One region of the Kocuria turfanensis genome, then DNA from elsewhere that is predicted to be linked to it. Evidence: riboswitches for the same ligand, from Rfam matches in the RefSeq annotation. Region 1 holds a riboswitch; each other region holds the start of a gene.
What was found. A riboswitch is a leader RNA that binds a small molecule or an ion and turns the genes downstream of it on or off. The one in region 1 is predicted to bind cyclic di-AMP.
Positions count from the first base shown of each region.

Region 2: linked by a shared signal. The riboswitch ahead of AYX06_RS20510 (NlpC/P60 family protein) and the one ahead of AYX06_RS09650 (C40 family peptidase) in region 1 are both predicted to bind cyclic di-AMP.
Region 3: linked by a shared signal. The riboswitch ahead of AYX06_RS14940 (C40 family peptidase) and the one ahead of AYX06_RS09650 (C40 family peptidase) in region 1 are both predicted to bind cyclic di-AMP.
Region 4: linked by a shared signal. The riboswitch ahead of AYX06_RS19545 (LysM peptidoglycan-binding domain-containing M23 family metallopeptidase) and the one ahead of AYX06_RS09650 (C40 family peptidase) in region 1 are both predicted to bind cyclic di-AMP.

Region 1 covers NZ_CP014480.1:2,080,481-2,084,976, reverse strand. The annotation lists gene AYX06_RS09660 (response regulator transcription factor) at 1-402, opposite strand, end outside; gene AYX06_RS09655 (DUF305 domain-containing protein) at 954-1,655, opposite strand; gene AYX06_RS09650 (C40 family peptidase) at 1,973-2,614, opposite strand; cyclic di-AMP (ydaO/yuaA leader) riboswitch at 2,621-2,789, opposite strand; gene gnd (phosphogluconate dehydrogenase (NAD(+)-dependent, decarboxylating)) at 3,675-4,496, opposite strand, start outside.
Region 2 covers NZ_CP014480.1:2,485,273-2,489,768, reverse strand. The annotation lists gene AYX06_RS11530 (IS256 family transposase) at 1-1,178, opposite strand, end outside; cyclic di-AMP (ydaO/yuaA leader) riboswitch at 1,612-1,797, shown strand; gene AYX06_RS20510 (NlpC/P60 family protein) at 1,803-2,303, shown strand; gene AYX06_RS11520 (ATP-binding protein) at 2,379-4,175, opposite strand; gene AYX06_RS11515 (pyridoxal phosphate-dependent aminotransferase) at 4,404-4,496, shown strand, end outside.
Region 3 covers NZ_CP014480.1:3,253,307-3,257,802, forward strand. The annotation lists gene serC (phosphoserine transaminase) at 1-569, opposite strand, end outside; gene AYX06_RS14935 (metal-dependent transcriptional regulator) at 777-1,466, shown strand; cyclic di-AMP (ydaO/yuaA leader) riboswitch at 1,805-1,994, shown strand; gene AYX06_RS14940 (C40 family peptidase) at 2,000-2,665, shown strand; gene AYX06_RS14945 (C40 family peptidase) at 2,969-3,922, shown strand; gene AYX06_RS14950 (hypothetical protein) at 4,136-4,402, shown strand; gene AYX06_RS20890 (DUF4031 domain-containing protein) at 4,320-4,496, opposite strand, start outside.
Region 4 covers NZ_CP014482.1:38,265-42,760, reverse strand. The annotation lists partial or broken gene AYX06_RS18055 (FAD-dependent oxidoreductase) at 1-414, shown strand, start outside; gene AYX06_RS18050 (heavy metal-responsive transcriptional regulator) at 544-933, shown strand; gene AYX06_RS19545 (LysM peptidoglycan-binding domain-containing M23 family metallopeptidase) at 1,286-2,386, opposite strand; cyclic di-AMP (ydaO/yuaA leader) riboswitch at 2,446-2,619, opposite strand; gene AYX06_RS18040 (hypothetical protein) at 2,831-3,580, opposite strand; gene gnd (phosphogluconate dehydrogenase (NAD(+)-dependent, decarboxylating)) at 4,059-4,496, shown strand, end outside.

The DNA.
Region 1 (4,496 bases):
GGCTGTAGTGGATTCAACACTTCCCGTGCGGGCCCGGCGCAGCATGGCCTGGACCCGCGCCACGAGTTCGCGCGGGCTGAACGGTTTGGTCACGTAGTCGTCGGCACCGACCGACAGGCCCACGATCTTGTCGACCTCATCATCCCGGGCGGTGAGCATCAGCACGTGGCAGTCCGAGAAGGTCCGCACCTGACGGCACACCTCGATCCCCCCGATCCCCGGCAGCCCCAGATCCAGCACGAGCACGTCGGGGGTGTACTCCCGCACCGCGGCCACCGCCTGGTTGCCGTCGTGGCGCACCACGACCTCGAGTCCGGCCTTGCGCAGATAGCCCGCGACCAGCTGCGCGAGGTCGACCTCGTCGTCGACCACCAGCACACGTCCGGTGAGCGGATCCGTCATCTGTCCTCCCGGTACTGATCGCGGTGACATGAACACTGTGCTGCGAGCCCCAGCGTCCCAGGGCGACCGTGTCTGAGGCCTCGGAAACGAAACAGGGGGTGGACTCGACGTGGCCGGGCTCACCGGTGAACCGGTGGTCGCTGTGGCTAACGATCCCCTGCCCCGGGCGGATGAGAGGGTTATCGGGCACGGAGAAGATCGCGTGTCGCCCCTTCACGAGCCCGGACAGACGCAACACGGTCGGGACCCGGCCACCACCACCGAGCGAGGGGACTCCGGTGGTCTCGGCCATCTCGGTGACGGTGCGCGCGCTGGAGGAGCAAGACCCCAGGCGAGGGGGTCCGTGTCCTGAGGCAAGAGGACGCGGCGCTGGCGAACCTGCGGTTGGTCGGTGACCGTTTGGGGTGCTGCTGACTGTGCGAAGGGCGCGCGCCCATCGGGTGCCGCGTCGGGGATCACCGCACTGGACTGGCTGGAACGGGTCGACGGGGATCATGACGTCCCGGTGTCGGCCCGTTCCAGCCGGTGGGGGCTCAGTTCGTGGTCCTGGATCAGGCCGCGAACCACTCCTCCAACCAGCCCTGCATGAGCTCGATCTCCGCCTGCTGGTCCTCGATCATCTTCTCCGCCATGGCTCGCAGCTCTGGGTCGGTGCCCATCTGCAGCTCCATCTCGGCCATCTCGAGAGCCATCTGGTGGTGGGCGATCATCTCTTCGAGGAAGGCCTTGTCGAAATCATCCCCGGACAGTTTCGCCAGCTCTTCCAGGCTCATGCCGTCCATGCCGTCCATTTCGCCCATCATGGCGCCCTGCATGTCGGCATTCATGCTCTGACCATGGCCGCCATGGCCGTGGCCGTGGTGCCCGTGGCCGTGGTGGTGGCCGTGGCCGTGGCCGTGGCCGTGGTGGTGGTGGTGTCCCGGGGTGTTCTCGGCGGCCAGCCGCTGGGCCGCTGCTTCCAGCTGCTGGATCTCCTCGGTCTGGGCCTCGATGATCTTCTCCGCCAGGTCACGGATCTCGGGACGCTCGGACTTCTGCAGGGCCAGCTCGGCCATGTCGGTGGCACCCTGGTGGTGGGGGACCATCATCACGGCGAAATGGCGGTCGTGGTTCATGTGCCGCTCAGCGCCCGTCTGTGCGGAGGCGGAGGCAGGCTGGTGCGTCGGGGACGCGACCGCCGCGGTCGCCCCGGCACCGCTGAGGGCCAGCGCCAGGGCCGTCCCGGCGGCCAGGTGCTTGATCGTCGACGTCATGACGAACCTCTCCTTCGCAGCAGCCCGTGCTGGGCCTGCACATCGTGGTGTTTGCTCTGCTCAGCCTCGGGTCGAGGCGGGCCGATCCGTCCACGGTAACCCCGCCGTGGTTGCTTTCTCCGGGCTGGGAGGGCTGGGCGGTAGATCTTCACTGAACCTTCAAGAGCGGGCCCATCAGGGGGCCGAATCGGGGTGTTCCCCGGCGGTGGCCTGATGCAGGCATCTCAGGTTCTGACCGACCGATCCTGGATGCTGATCAGGTGGGGGCACACCCGCCGCCCGCCACGGGCGGCATTCGTGGCGGGCGGCGGGTTGGCTCAGCGGAAAGTGACGTAGCCGACCGTCGGCATGGCATTCACGCTGTGCACGAAGGTGCCCTGGGTGGGGTTCAGCGCGGAGATCATCTTGCCGCCACCGAGGTAGATCCCGATGTGGGCCCCGCCGTTCTGGACGACGAGGTCGCCGGGCTGCGGGTCAGTGGTCGGGGTGCCGGCCGCCCACTGCTGCTGGCTGGTGCGGGGGAGGTCGATGCCCTGCTGGGCGTAGACCCACTGGGTGAAACCGGAGCAGTCCCAGGCGCCGAAGTCCGTGCCGCCCCAGACGTAGCCGGTACCGACGCCCTGCATCGCGGTGCCGACAATGCCGCCGGCCGCAGCGGAGGTGGCGGAGATCTCGGAAATGTCCGAGGACTGGGGGGACAGACTCGAGGTGGCCGCCCCAGCGGCCGGCAGGCTCGCCGCCTGCACGGTGACGGGGGCCTGGGAAGCGGCCGGAGCCGGGGAGGTCGCGGGGGTCGAGTATGCGGTGCCGGACGTGGCGGGGGCTTCGGCATAGGCCTGAGCGGGGGCGACGGAGCCGATCACCGCCGCGCCGACAGCGGCGGCCAGGGTCGTGGTGCGCACCAGGTGCGAGGGGGTCTGGGCGCGGTGGCGGGCAGAGCTACGCGTGAAGAAAGCCATGAATGAGGGTCCTCCTTTTGCCTACGAGGTGAGCTGTCGGGTTCGGGTGGGAGGCACCCGGCCGCCGAGCCTGCAGCTCCGGCGGCTTCACCCCAAGGTCCGGGTGCGGACCGGGTATGGTTCCCCCGCTTCTGCCAAGTCATTTCTGTATTGGGGACCCCGGCTGCCGGCAGAATTCGGCGAAGCACCCGGGGAAGCCGATGAGATCAGCCAACGGCACGCAGAGGACACTAGCGCCTAGATAACGAAAAGGTCACATTCCCTGTGGTGCCGGGAAAAGGCTTGCGCCGGCCTCGCGCGGTCGCCGGCAAAACGGCCGGTAGCCCACCACGCCTGGGGCACATTCGTTCCGGCGGGGTGGCGCCGCTAGCTGTCTTTCCTCCCCGTGCCACCACTCATCGGGACCGCCCCGGGGAGGCTCTGACCTGCGGTATCGCGCCGATGAGCGCGGTGGGAGCTCGGATCCGCTGCCCCTCATTACCCGTGGAATCCTTCGGCCTGCGCCCGGTGCGGGGGAAGGTGAACCCCCGGGGGAGCTTCAGCGTCCCTCAAGGGTGTTCTCGGATTTTTTTACGAAACCGCCCAGCATTGCTTGGGGGAGTGAACTGTTTCCTTCATGAAATCTTCATATCCAAGGGTGTCGAACAGGTGAGAAGAGCTGCTTTCTTCACGAGATCTTCAAATTCATCCGGGTCCATGTATGGGACCGGTAGATCAATGGCCCGCTGCGAGGGGAGTAATTAAGCGGGTCCTTCGCTGTCGTTGGTGAGGCCAGGATGGTCAGCGGCGGATCCACTGGGCTGCCGGCTGCCACGTGGCTGGGCCGATCAGTATTCCGGGGCCGATTGGGGACGCCGGGCGGTGCCGTCACCGCTGCCTCGATCGTGGTCACCGGCTGTTGATCCGCGATCCCCTCGCCCCGTAGGCGTTCCTCGACAAGGCCGGCACCGGGCGGGAGCAGTGCCGACCGTGGTGACCGTGCGGATCGGCATGGCGCACAGGCCTTGCAGAGGGGTGAGGGTGGCCGCTTCCGAGCCGTTGGCGGCGGGGACGGTCGGACCTACTGCTCGGCGGGGTGGGCCGGCTCCTCGCCGGGTGCGGCCTCGACGTGCTCGGGGCCCGCGGCCACGTCGCGGACCGTGTGGCCGCCGAACTGGTTGCGCATCGCCGCGATCATCTTCATCGCCGGGGCCTGGTCCTGCCGGGAGGCGAACCGGGCGAAGAGGGCGCTGGAGATGGCCGGCACCGGGACCGCGAGGTCCAGAGCGGCCTCCACCGTCCAGCGGCCTTCGCCGGAGTCCTCGGCGTAGCCGGCGAGCCGGTCCAGGTGCTCGTCCTCGTTGAGCGCGTTCACCGCCAGGTCCAGCAGCCAGGACTTGATCACCGACCCCTCGCGCCAGGAGTTGAAGGTCTCCCGTACCGAGCGGACGTGACCGGCGGCCTCGAGCAGTTCCCAGCCCTCGGCGTAGGCCTGCATGATCGCGTACTCGATGCCGTTGTGGACCATCTTCGCGAAGTGACCCGCACCGTGCTCACCGGCGTGGACGAAGCCAAACTCGCCGGCGGGTTTGAGCGAGTCGAAGATCGGCTGCGCCTTGGCCACGGTGCCCTCGTCCCCGCCGACCATCAGGGCGTATCCCTGGGTGATCCCCCACACGCCGCCGGAGACCCCGCAGTCCAGGTACTCGATGCCCCGTTCGGCCAGTCTCCGGGCGCGGGGGGCGTCGTGGATCCACCGGGAGTTGCCGCCGTCGATGATCACGTCGCCCTCGCCCAGCACGCCGGCCAGCTCGTCGATCACGGTGTCCACCACCGTGTCCGGCACCATGACCCACACGACCCGGGGCGGGGTGCCGATCTGCTCCACCATGGCGGTGAGGCT
Region 2 (4,496 bases), 400 kb from region 1:
CATCGGGTGAGTACCTCCAGGCCGAGGTAGCGGCGGCCTTCGGCCCACTCGTCGGTCTGTTCGGCCAGCACGGCGCCGACGAGGCGGACGATGGCTGCTCGGTTGGGGAAGATCCCGACTGCGTCGGTCCGCCGCCGGATCTCCTTGTTCAGCCGTTCGGCGGGGTTGTTGGACCAGATCTGGGCCCAGACGTCCTTGGGGAAGCTCGTGAAGGCGAGGATGTCCTCCCGGGCCTGCCCCAGATGCTCGGCCACCGCCGGGAGCTTCTCGGCGACGTAGTCGATGAGGCGGTCGAACTGGGCGTGCACGGCGGTGGCGTCGGGCTGGTCGTAGGCCGAATGCAGCATCGCCTTCACGGCCGGCCACATGCTCTTCGGGCAGATCGACATGAGATTGGCCGCGTAGTGGGTGCGGCACCGCTGCCAGGTGGCCCCGGGCAGATTCGCGGCGATCGCGTCCTTGAGCCCGGCGTGGGCGTCGGAGGTGACCAGGCGGACCCCGCCCAGGCCGCGGGCCACGAGGTCGGCGAAGAACTCGTTCCAGGCCGCCCCGGTCTCGGCCGTGGCCACCCGCATGCCCAGGACCTCGCGGTGGCCGTCGCCGTTGACCCCGGTGGCCAGCAGCACGACCGCGTTCACTACGCGCCCGCCTTCGCGGACCTTCATGGTCAGCGCGTCGGCGGCCACGAACGTGAAAGGACCGGCCTCGTCCAGGGGCCGGTGGCGGAAGGACTCCACGTGCTCGTCGAGATCACCGGCCATCCGGGAGACCTGGGACTTCGACAGGCTGTTGATCCCCAGGGTCTTCACCAGCTTGTCCATCCGGCGGGTCGAGACCCCGGCCAGGTAGCAGTCGGCCACGACCGTGATGAGGGCGGACTCGGCCCGTTTGCGCCGCTGGAGCAACCAGTCGGGGAAGTAGGTGCCGGTGCGCAGCTTCGGGACGGCGACGTCGATAGTGCCGATGCGGGTGTCGAGGTCGCGGTGCCGGTAGCCGTTGCGCTGGGTCACCCGCTCGGGAGCGGGTCGGCCCCATTCGGCGCCGACCACCGCCTCGGCGTCGGCGGAGAGCAGCGCGTTGATCACCGTCTGCAGCAGGGACCGCATCAGATCCGGGGACGCTTCGGACAGGGCTTCGCCGAGCAGGCCGACAGGGTCGACAATGTGAGGAGCGGTCATCGTGATGATGTCCTTTCGAGGGTGCTGTGAGAGGTGAACTCGAAAGATCTCACGGTGGCCGCGCCCTCGTCCGGAACGACGAGCAGGACCACCGCGCTACACCACTATCGGGGGCTCAACTTCGGGAAGCTTTTCCCGCGAATTCTTGCGCCATGACATGGGTGTCGCCGAGGGACCTCCCGCCCCAGGACAGGAACGTACCTACCCGTCGGCATGAGCTGGGCAGAGCCGCAGGTCAAGACCACCTTCGTCTCGAGATGAGCCTCCTGGGGATCTCCGCCGCCACCCCTCGCCGGGCGAGCCAGCCGTGGGCGCAGGTGCCCACAGCCAAATCGCAACAGATTCCGAGACACGCCCGTGATCAAAACGAGACTTTCTCGTTACTTTTCGATTAGTGTTCTCTCCGTGCCGATCCCCCCACTGATCGGTACCCCCATGCACATCGCCGAATTCTGCCGGTGCCCGGGGCCCCCTGAACACATCGCTCGGCAGAAGCGGGGGAACCACGAACGGTCCCTCCCCCGGGACCTAGGGGTTAAGTCGCCAGGGCCTCCACCCTGCGACCGGGTGTCTCCCACCCGCATCCGACAGCTCACCTCGCAGGCAAAAGGGAGGACATCACTCATGCCCATCTTCCACTCCCGCACGCCCCGCCACCGCGCCCAGCGCTCGTTCCCGCTGGGACGCACGGCGACCCTGGCGGTCGCCGCCGGTGCCATGGCGCTCGGCAGCGTGGCCCCGGCCCAGGCCGCCCCGGCCGCAGCCCCCCAGCAGCTCGTCAGCATCCAGTCCCAGTCGGGCAAGGCCGCGACCATCGCCGCCGCGGCCAGGAACCAGGTCGGCGTGGGCCAGGACTGCACCTCCCTGGTCACCAAGTCCCTGCGCGCGGCCGGGATCCACCACCACGGGTGGCCGGTCTCCTACCTGAACCTCGGCCACCGGGTCTCCGCCGCCCAGGCCCAGCCCGGTGACCTGGTCTACTACGCCAACGGGGGCATGGGCTTCGCCCACATCGCCGTGTACATCGGCGGCGGCAAGGCCGTCCACGGCGGCTGGAACGGCAACCAGACGGTCATCCAGACCGTCAACGTCGGCTCGGGTCCCGTCTACCTCCGCGTGCGCTGACACTCCACGCAGGATTCGGGTGTGCGGTTCCCGTCCCGACGGGAACCGCACACCCGAGTCTCGTTACGGGGCGCCTCAGGACACCGAGAGGCGTCGGACACCTTCAGCCGTGACCCTGTACCGGCGCTTGCGACTGGTGGGAGGAGCCGTAGCCTCGAGCATGCCACGGCCGATGAGCTCGTTGATCCGGCTCAGCGTCCGGCTGTAGGTCCATCCCAGGTGGGCGGCCACCGGTCGCGTGGCATCCAGGCCCTCCGCACCCACAGCACGCAACACGGACTCCAAGTCTTCGTCCAGGACGATCGTCCCGCCGGGTCGAGGCGCCGATCTTTCGAGTGGGCTCGATGGGTCGACATCGGATCCGGCCACTCGGGAAGACAGCGCGACGTCCGGTGAGAGCTGATACCGGGCATAACGTCTCCCGCCAGAACGCTCGGCAAGCCCCCTGTCCACGAGGTCAGTGAGTGCCGCGGTGGCTTCCCGGCTGTCGAGTCCCCAACTGCGCAACCGCTCGTTGGACACCTCGGTGCCGTGGTGGAGCATCGCCAGGGCCATGTGCTGGGCATCGGTGAGGCCGGTGACGCCAAGGGAGGCGATCCATTCCACGGTGTCGGTGTCGAGAAGGGCATGCCGGGGAACGGTGACCTTGACGTGGCTCAGCGTGGCCTCGAACTCGGGCGGGGTCATGCCTGCAGCGCGCAGCGTCGCCATGATCCGGGGAATGCCCGACCCCCTGTTCTCGCAGACCACCTCGCCCCGGCCCGGGAGTTCGACGTCGGAGAGCAGACGAGCAAGCAGACCGTTGCGCGAGGACGTGATCTCATCCGCGCCGAGCCCTCCGACCTCGACGCCGCCGTAAAGCGAACCCGGGTTCTTGACGACGAGCCGATCTGCATAGAGCTCGATCTGCACTTGGGTCCCCCTGGCCAAGGGGCCGTAGTCCCGGTGCATCAGGGCGTTGACCACGAGCTCGCGCACGGCTTCGAGCGGGTACTCGTATCGGTCCGACCGTCCAGCCCCCTGGATGACGGCGCCACGCAGCATATTGCGCTCCACCGCGGCCACTGCGTCCTGCACTATGACCGGCAGCGGACCGTCGACGGTCTGGTTGTCGAGAAACCGTCGTCCGTCCTGGGTGGTTTCGCCCATGGTGGTTCCCGGCAGCGCCACGAAGGTGACGTTGAGCTGCGGGAAGAACTGCTGCGGGTAGATGCCCAGGCACAGCAGGCCCGCCAGTGACGGAACGAGGTTCTCACCGTCCCGCACCAGTACGCCCAGGCGGGTGAGAGCGACGTCGTCGGACACTCCGGCGAAGGCCCGAGGGGAGCGCTCCCGCACGCGGGTGAGCAGCGCGGAGACCGCTTGGGGGTCGAGGTCAGCGAGTGCGGCCTCCCTGACCGGCTGCTGATCATCGGTGGGTTGGCCCTGGTTGGCGAGAAGCTGAGTGACCTCGTACTGGGTCAGTTTCCGATCACCGTCGCCCACGCGGAGGTAAGAACCTCCGTAGACACCCCGGGCCGTCACGTAGCACGGCTTCTCGCCGGAATTCATCTCCGGGACGTCGATCCGGACGATGCGGGCTCCTTCGAACGGCTCGATGGCGATCTCGCACCGCACCGCGGGTGTCATGGAGTCCGCCGCCATGCCTGCCGCAGCATCCCGGATGGCATCGGCGTCGAACGACGCCACAGGCGTGAAGTCCTCGTCCTCACTCAGTCCGAGGAGAACGATGCCTCCCTCCCCGTTACTGAAGGCACTTAGAGTCTCCTTGAGGGATTTCGGCATTCCTCCCGCCGCCGCTTTGACCTCCACTTGCGTGGGCTCGGCTCCGCGACGACGGAGATCGGCGACGACCTCGCGTGTTTCGCTCACGGAACTCCCTCACTCGTTCTTTCATTCACTTGTCACTCACTCATTGTGCCTGAATGAGGAGCGAATGACAGAGTGAGCACCTGAATGAACCTTTAGGTCGCTCGGCGCTCGTTGTCTCCATGTAGGACATCATCCTGAAGCCGCTCTTCCCAGACTGATATATGAGTCGTATGCTCAGTGCAGATCCAGCAGTGGATCGATCGCCAACTCGACGAGGAGTGGAACAGCATGCGGCAACTCGCGCACCGGCTCGAACGGCTGGGCACCGAAACCGCCTTCAGCGTCGCCCAGGCCGCGGCCGCCTGGAAGGCACAGGGGAAC
Region 3 (4,496 bases), 1.2 Mb from region 1:
AGGTCCGCGGCCATGCCGCCCGCCGCCGAGGTGGCGTCGACCAGCACCAGCGCCTCGTCCGCGATGCCGGCGGGCCGCACCACGGGGGCGGCCACCCCGGTGGAGGTCTCGTTCTGGGGCCACGCGTAGACGTCCACGCCGTCCTCCGCCCGCGGCTCCGGCCGGGTGCCGGGCAGGGACTCCACCACCGAGGAGGCCTCCAGGAACGGCGCGGCGTCCGTGGCCTGGGCGAACTTGGCGCCGAACTCGCCGAACACCAGGTGCTGGGCCTTGGCCTCGACCAGCCCGAAGACGGCGGCGTCCCAGAAGGCGGTGGCCCCGCCGAGGCCGAGCAGGACCTCGTGGCCCTCGGGCAGACGGAGGAACTGCGCCAGGCCCTCGCGCACCGAGCCCACGAGCCGCCGGACCGGTGCCTGCCGGTGGGAGGTCCCGAGCAGCCCCGCCCCGGCCCGGGCGACGGCGTCGACCTGCTCCGGGCGGACCTTGGAGGGCCCGGCGCCGAACCGGCCGTCGGCGGGGAGCAGGTGCTGGGGGATGGTGACGTGTGCGGACAACGGGTGCTCCCTCATGACGGACGTGCGGCGGGCGGCGGACGCGGCGGCCGTGCAGGGGCGTGCACGGCCGGGCCCCGGCCCATTCTGCCCCACCCGGGCCCGGTCCCCGCCGCCGTGGCCCGGTCCCCGCCGCGGCAGGGGCACGCGGACTAAGCTCGTGCGGGAAGACCGGACCGGGCGGGATCCCCGGGGACGGACGGCCGGACGAAGGATGACTGAGGCATGAGCGATCTGATCGACACCACGGAGATGTACCTGCGGACCGTGCTCGAGCTCGAGGAGGAGGGCATCACGCCCATGCGGGCGCGCATCGTCGAGCGCCTCGACCACTCCGGGCCGACCGTCTCGCAGACGGTGTCCCGGATGGAGCGCGACGGGCTGCTGACGGTGGGAGCCGACCGCTCCCTGGTGCTCACCGAGCTGGGCCGGGAACGGGCGGTGCAGGTGATGCGCAAGCACCGTCTGGCGGAGCGGCTGCTGGCCGACGTCATCGGACTGGACCTGGCGCAGGTCCACGACGAGGCGTGCCGCTGGGAGCACGTGATGAGCGAGCAGGTCGAGCGGCGGCTGGTGGACCTGCTGCACAGCCCCCGCTACTCCCCGTACGGCACGCCGATCCCGGGCCTGGCCGCACTGGGCGTCGGGGACAGCCCCTCGGCGGCGGGGCACCCCTCCCTGCTGGAGGCCGCCCGCGCGGACCCGGAGGGGACGCACACCGTGGCGCTGCTGCCGGAGGTGGTGCAGGCCGACGCCGCGCTGCTGGGCGTGCTGAGCGACGTGGGCGTGCTGACCGGGGCCGTGGTCCGGGCCCGCGTGGAGGGTCAGCGGGTGCGGATCGAGGTCGCCGACACCGGCCGGTCCGCGGAGATCGACCTGCGCACGGCCGGGGCCATCCGGGTCCTCGCCGCCTGAGCGCCCGCCGGGCCGTGCCCGCGTCCGGGGCACGTCGCGGCGCCCGGCGCGAGACCCGACCATCATTGTGGGGACGTTCACAAGGCACTTTCGGCCAGTCCGGCCGGATCGGAGCCCGTCAGCGGTGAACGACCTGGTGAGCGGCCGGATCCGAGGCGTCCGGACCCTCGCTCCACCGTGCGCCGCCGCCACGCACTGATAGTCGGAAACGACACAATCCGCGGGTTTCCATACCCTTCGAGATGCAATTCCGTGATCCGTCGTGATCAAAACGTGACACTTCCGTAACCGGTCATGTATTGTTCAACGCGTGCTGATCACTGGTCGGATCGGCATCCTCGTGCACATCGCCGAATTCTGCCGGTGCCCGGGGCCGATGCACAGAAACTGCTTGGCAGAAGCGGGGGAACCATTTCCGGTCCCGGTGATCCGGGGCCTTGGGGTTAAGTCGCCGGAGCGCATGCGCTCCGCGGCCGGGTGTCTCCCACCCGAATCCGACAGCTCACCTCGTAGGCAAAGGGAGGAACACACCCATGGCTATTTTCAAGCAGAACACTGCCCGCCACCGCGCCGAGACCTCCTCGAACGCCGTGCGCAACACCACGATCGCCGCCGCAGCCGGCGCCGCGATCGTCGGCTCCATCGCCCCGGCCCAGGCCTACGCCGAGGTCCCCGCGGCCTCCGGCGCCGCCTACTCGGCCCCGGCCCCGGCCCCGGCCGCCGCCTCGCTGGCCTCCTACACCTACCAGGCCCCCGTCGCCGCGCAGCCCGCGGCCCCGGCCTACCAGGCCCCGGCCCCGCAGCCGGCGGTCTCCACCGCGAGCGTGGCCCCGCAGGCCAACGCCACGACCGAGATCCCCGCGGCCGCCGGCGGCATCGTGGGCGCCGCCCACCAGGGCATCGGCTCCGGCTACGTCTACGGCGGCACCGCCTTCGGCGCCTGGGACTGCTCCGGCTTCACCCAGTGGGTCTTCGCCCAGAACGGCATCGACCTGCCCCGCACCACGTGGGACCAGTTCGCCGCCGGCACCCCCGTGGCCAACCCGCAGCCCGGCGACCTCGTCTCCCAGAACGGTGGCGGCCACGTGGGCATCTACATCGGCGGCGGCAAGATGATCTCGGCGCTGAACCCGACGCAGGGCACCCAGATCCACTCCGTCAACGCCATGCAGCTCGACGGCTACTACCGGATCGGCTGATCCGGCTCGCCTCCCGCGGTGATCCCAGGGTCGCTGCGGGAGGCACCCGGTCCGTCCCGGACCGCCGCGACCCGCACTCCCGGGTCCGCCCCGCACCCCCCGTCTTCCCGGGCTCGGTGCGCCCCGTCCCCCCCCGGACACCCCCTCCTCCGTTCGCCCGCCGTGCGCGGCCCTCCGCATCCGGAGCGCCGCGCTGCCGGAGATCGCATCACCCCGCGCGCCCTCGTGCGGGGTGATCCGTGCTGTCACCGCAGTCTCCCGGCAGGTTCGCCCGGCCCTCCAGAAAGCCTGCTGAATCCCCCCATGACTCGTGATCTGAACTCCTCGACCGGCGTCGGCTCCCTCCTCACCGGCAGGGCCCGCACCGTGGCCGCCGTCGCCGCCTTCTCCGGCCTGGCGCTGGCCACCACCGTCTCCGCGCACGAGGCCCCGGCCCAGGAGGCCGCCGCCGACGCCCCGCTGTCCGCCGTGGCCGCCGCGACCCCGTCCGCCGCCCCCACCGTCTCCCTGGCGCCGGCCGCCCACGTGACGAAGGCCCAGAAGGCGTCCGAGAAGAAGGCCGAGAAGAAGGCGGAGCCCAAGGCCCGCGCGACGGTCGAGCAGAGGACCGGGACGCCGGCCGCCCAGGCCGCTCCCGTCCTGCAGGCTGCTCCCGCCGCGCCCTCCGTGGTGCAGGCCACCCCGGCGCCGAAGCCGGCCGCCCAGGCCGCTCCCGTCCTCCAGCCGGCTCCCGCCGCGCCCTCCGTGGTGCGGACCACCCCGGCGCCGAAGCCGGTGGCCGCACCGACGACTGCCCCGGCCCCGCAGCCGGCCGCTCCCGCCGTCCAGGCCGCCCCGAAGCCGGCCCCGGCGCCGAAGCCCGCACCGAAGCCCGCCGTGCAGGCGGCCCCGGCGGCCGAGCGCACCGTCACGCCGCAGAGCTCCGCCTCCGGCAAGGGCGCCACCATCTCCTCGGCCGCCCTGGGCCAGCTCGGCGTCGGCCAGGACTGCACCGCCCTGGTCACCAACGCCCTGCGCGCCGCCGGCATCAACCACCACGGCTGGCCGGCCTCCTACCTGAGCCTCGGCACGCAGGTCTCCGCGGGCCAGGCCCAGCCCGGCGACCTCGTCTACTACGCCGACGGCGGCATGGGCATGGCCCACATCGGCGTCTACATCGGCGGCGGCAAGGCCGTGCACGGCGGCTGGAACGGCGGCACCACGGTCGTCGACAGCGTCAACGTGGGCTCCGGCCCGGTCTACGTCCGCGTGCGCTGACCGCACGCGAGAGCATCGGTTCGGGTGCGCGGTCCCTGGTCGGCCAGACAGGTTCCGCGCACCCGCTGCTCGTCCGGGCGGCCATCGGCCGCCCGCCCGCCGTTCCGGTGGCACGCCGCCGGCCCACCGCTGCCGTGCCACGCCGCCGGCGGACCGCCCGGACGCCCCGGCCGGGGCCCGGCCCGAGCCTCCCGGCGCCGATAGACTGGACCCATGGCCACCGACTTCAGCCGCAACGCCCGCACGAGCCTGGACCGTGAGTACGCCTACATGGCCTACGGCATGATCGGCGGGGCCGTGCCCGGGATCGTGGTCGGCTTCGTGGTCGCCGCGTTCGTCGGCCACGCCGCCATGTGGCTGTCCGTCTTCGGCGGCATCGGCATCGTGCTGGGCCTGCTCACCGGGATCCTGCTCCACCGGCGCCACCGCGCCGCGGGCGAGCCGCACGAGCCCCAGGGGAGCCCAGCAGCGCGGGAATGACGTGCTCCCGGAGCAGCGGCGCCAGGTCTGCCGGCAGCGCGGCGGGCGAGACGTCGTCCAGCGGCTGCCAGCGCAGCTCCTCGATCTCCGCGCG
Region 4 (4,496 bases), on a different contig from region 1:
ACCTTCCCCGGGGTGCTCGGCACGGCCGTGACCAAGATCTGCCACGTCGAAGTAGGACGCACCGGGCTTGGCGTCGCGGAGGCGCACGCCGCCGGCTTTGACCCCGTCACCGCGGTGGTCGACTCCACCACGCGGGCCGGCTACTACCCCGGCGCCAAGCCCATCCGCACCAAGCTCATCGCCGAACGCGGCACCGGACGGCTGCTCGGAGCCCAGATCGTCGGCGAGGAGGGTGCGGCCAAGCGCATCGACGTCCTCTCCGTCGCCCTGTGGCACGAGACCCCCGTGGAGGAGCTGCTCAACATCGACCTGTCCTACGCACCGCCGTTCTCCCCACTGTGGGACCCGGTCCTGATCGCCGCCCGCAAGGCCTGGCAGGCCGTCGAGAACGACCGCTCCCACACCGAGCCCTGACCGCCGCCGGACCCGCCCCGCCCCGCAGGCACTGAGCCGTTCCCGATGAATCGCAGTGGAAGCCGCCGCACACAGGCACCTTCCACTATTGTGGAAGGTGCAGGGATCATTTCAGGACCGGGAGGAACTATGCGTATCGGCGAGGCGGCCGCAGCCGTCGGCATGACGACCAAGGCGCTCAGGTTCTACGAGAAACAGGGACTGCTCCCACCGGCCCAGCGTGCCGCCAACGGCTACCGCGACTACCCGAAGGAGCTCCTCGACAGGCTGGAGTTCATTCACCGCGGCAAGGTTGCCGGGCTTCCTCTGGCCGAGATCCGTGACATCCTCCGGGTCCGCGACGCCGGGCAGGTGCCCTGCACCCATGTGACCGAGCAACTGGCCCAGCAACTGGCCGGCCTGGACCGACAGATCGCTGAGCTCACCGCCCTCCGGGAATCCGTGGCCGAGAACTACAGAAGAGCCGCCGAAGGCGACCCCGACCAATGCGACGCCCAACAAATCTGCAGCTACCTGTGACCCCGGCGACCACGATCCGCGCCCAAGCCCACACCAGGAACCTTCTGCAGGCATGGGGCTCACCCTGTCGAGCCCCATCCCTGAGTAACCGCCTGTCACCACTCATGACGGGAACCACATTCACCGCGCCCTCCGGGAGCCGGCGGGTGCGTCTCTATATCCACGAACAAACCAGCAGCACCCCGGCTTGCCACATCACCGGATGGCCGACATGCGATCCCCGGGTGTGAGAGGGATCGGGTGCGGCACCGACCACACCCCGAGGATGCAGAGACACCTAGAGGTGCTTGCCCTAAAGACAGATGGTGTCTGAGCGCCCGGGCGCATGACCGGGCGCTCAGAGACCGTGTGGTTACAGCCAGCCGGCGGGGTCGACGGTCTGGCCGTTGACGACGACCTCGAAGTGGAGGTGGCAGCCGGAGGCGTTGCCGGTGGCCCCGGCGATCCCGATGAGAGCACCGGCCCCCACGGCTTGACCCGCCTGCACCCCGAGGCTCTGAAGGTGGTTGTAGGTGGTCTGCAGGCCGTTTCCGTGATCGATGACGATGCGGTTACCGCCCCCATAGGCGCTGAACCCCGCTTCGGTGACCGTCCCGGCCGCCGAACTGAGCACCGGGGTGTCGCACCCTGCCGCGAAATCGACGCCCGTGTGCAGCTCCGCAGCCCCACCGGTCAACGGGTTGACCCGGTACCCGAAAGGCGAGTTCGTCACCATGTTGGCCACGGGCGCACTGAGCCGACCCACCGGCGCCGACACCGGGACCACCGCCGGTTCGGACGCCGATGCCGGCGCCACCGACATCGCCCTAACCGGTGCAGGAACAGAGACCGGTGCCGGGGCGGGAGCAGGTGCCGGCGCAGCCACAGGAGCCGGGGCAGCGACGGGGGCCGGGGCCGCCACAAGTGCCGGGGCGCCGACAGGCCCGCCTACCGCCCCGTCAGAGGTCAGCGCGATGACGTCGCCGGGATAGATGGTGGTCTCCCACCCCATCCCGTTCAGGGCGAACACCGACTCCAGCTCCACCCCGTAAGCGCTCGAGATCGCCCCCAGCGTGTCTCCGGGCACGACCTCGTGCGTGACCGGAGCTCCCTCGGAGAGGGTTGCTCGACCGGTCAGTGCGATGACGTCGCCGGGGTAGATGGTGGTCTCCCACCCCATCCCGTTCAGGGCGAACACTGATTCCAGCTCCACCCCGTAAGCGCTCGAGATGGCCCCCAGCGTGTCACCGGGCACGACCTCGTGCGTGGTCGGCGACCCCTCGGAGACCGAGGTCGCGGCGGCAACAAGGCCGCCGGCGGGAACCGAGCTCGCCGCCTCATAGGACCCGGCTGCCTCCGTCGCGTTGGCCGGCAGGCCCCCACCCAAAAGCAGACCCGTGGCGGCGAAGGCCACAGCTGCTGACCGGCCGATGTTTCCGGCCTCCGAGGTCACGGCACGTGAAACGGCCTTCATCGGACGCAGGCGCGCCGGGGTCACACGATGACGCGCTGAACGGTGATTCCTGGACAAGATGTACCTCTCCCAATGCCTGCGAAGTTAGCTGTCGGACTCGGATGGGATCATCCGGACGCTCGAAGAACCGCGGAACGGCCCCCAAGCGGCTTAGCCCCAAGAGCTTCCTGCGAAGCCCACTGGTGGTTCCCCCGCTCCTGCCTGACATGTACTACGAGCGGCCCCTTGGACAGCGGCAGGATTCGACAGTCCGCCCAAGAGGGGAACGCCTCTGATGGCGTTGCCGAACCTAGTGTCGACCTTCCCTCATAGGGGAACGTCAAATCCAGGTCGGTTGGCGCCGGCCTCGCCGCGCCACCCCGACCCTGATCGACTTGAATCCGCCCCTGGGCGAACGGGTACCGTCGGTCCCCCAGCTCCGCGCGTCCCACCAGCGAGGAACCGTCAACGACACCCCAATGGCCTCAGCAGGATGCCGCGGTACCGGGCGGAGGTCTGGATGACAGCCCCCAGGGCTACGCCCATGGCGGCGTGGGCCAGCAGTGTGTCGAGGAAGTACCCGTTCCAGAGAGTTCCGAACGCATCGAGACCGAACGGGCCGAACTTCAAAGCCATCGGCGGCAGGAGCATCATCGCGCTCTCCACGAACACAACGGAGAACAGCACTGGACCCCACCACCGGGTGCGGCCGAACAAGACCGAATAGATCACGGCGAAGGAGATGCCGTTGAAGAAGTGATAGGCAGCCCCCAAGAAGTAGCTCAGCGGGCTGGGGTCTGACATCGGAGCCGCCCCGGCGATCATGTTGCCGAACATGGTCACCGAGTCCGGCAGGTACCCCAGGTGCACCCCGGCCACGCGCACGACGTCCAAGGCCATCGTGAGCACCACCCCGCCGACTACCCCGACCCACAGCCGGTTGTACAGCCGATCGAGCCCCGACCACCGCGCATAGACCAGGATCCCGAGCAGGACCAGCATGCCCGGCACCGCCACAGCCCAGAACAGCAACGGCATGGGGGCCAATTTCATCGAAGCCGCGACCACCAGCAGCGAAGGCGTGCCTCCAGCCACCAGGGCCAGAACGGTCAACCAGGCCTCTCGCGCGATCATGGATCCCTCATCCCGGACCGCACCGTCACCATTGATTGAGTTCTTTTCGAACACGACTGCGTCCAGCTGGTATCCGCTCATGTCACTGTGCTCTTTCCATGCTGGTCGTCTGCACCACAGGCCCTCATGGCCCTTCACCGGGCAACGCAGAACGCACCCGAGGCACGCCCGCCATTCTGAACCTTCCCCTATTAGGCAACGTCAAACGGCGGGGTAGCCGGGGTAAGTGACCCGAGTCCTGCAGTCCGTGCCGGACCACCGCAACACCGTGGTGGCCAACCACCACGTCCAGCACCGTCCAGGGCCACAACGGTCAGCCCGGAGAACCATTGCGCGGACGGACGGATCCGTGGAAGCCACGAGTATCGCACCATGCGTTTCACCCCTGGGGTGGTGGCAGAGATTCCATCGTGAGACCGTGATGAGCACCCGGGGCGGGAAGGCTCCCGAACGGCTGCACCCCGCGGAAGAGGACCACTCCTGTGCGGCGCCCCTCCGCGGTGAGACGGAGCTGGAGGATGCCCGTCCCCACGGCGGATGACCGAGGATGGAGCGCGCCATGCAGATGGGACTGGTAGGGCTGGGCAAGATGGGTGGCAACATGCGCGAACGGCTGCGCGAGGCGGGCCACACCGTGATCGGCTACGACACCGACGCCGAGCTCTCCGACGCCGAGAGCTTGGCCGCGATGGTGGAGCGGATCGACCATGGGCCCCAGATCGTGTGGGTCATGGTGCCGGACACGGTCGTCGACGTGGTGATCGACGAACTCGCCGAGCTGCTGGGCGAGGGCGACGTCATCATCGACGGCGGCAACTCCCGGTGGATCCACGACGCCCCACGGGCTGAGAAACTCGCCACCAGAGGCATCGAGTACCTCGACTGCGGCGTCTCTGGGGGCGTGTGGGGCATCACCCAGGGCTACGCGCTCATGGTCGGCGGCGAGGAGGCCACGGTCGCCAAGGCGCAGCCGATCTTCGACTCCCTCAAACCCGCG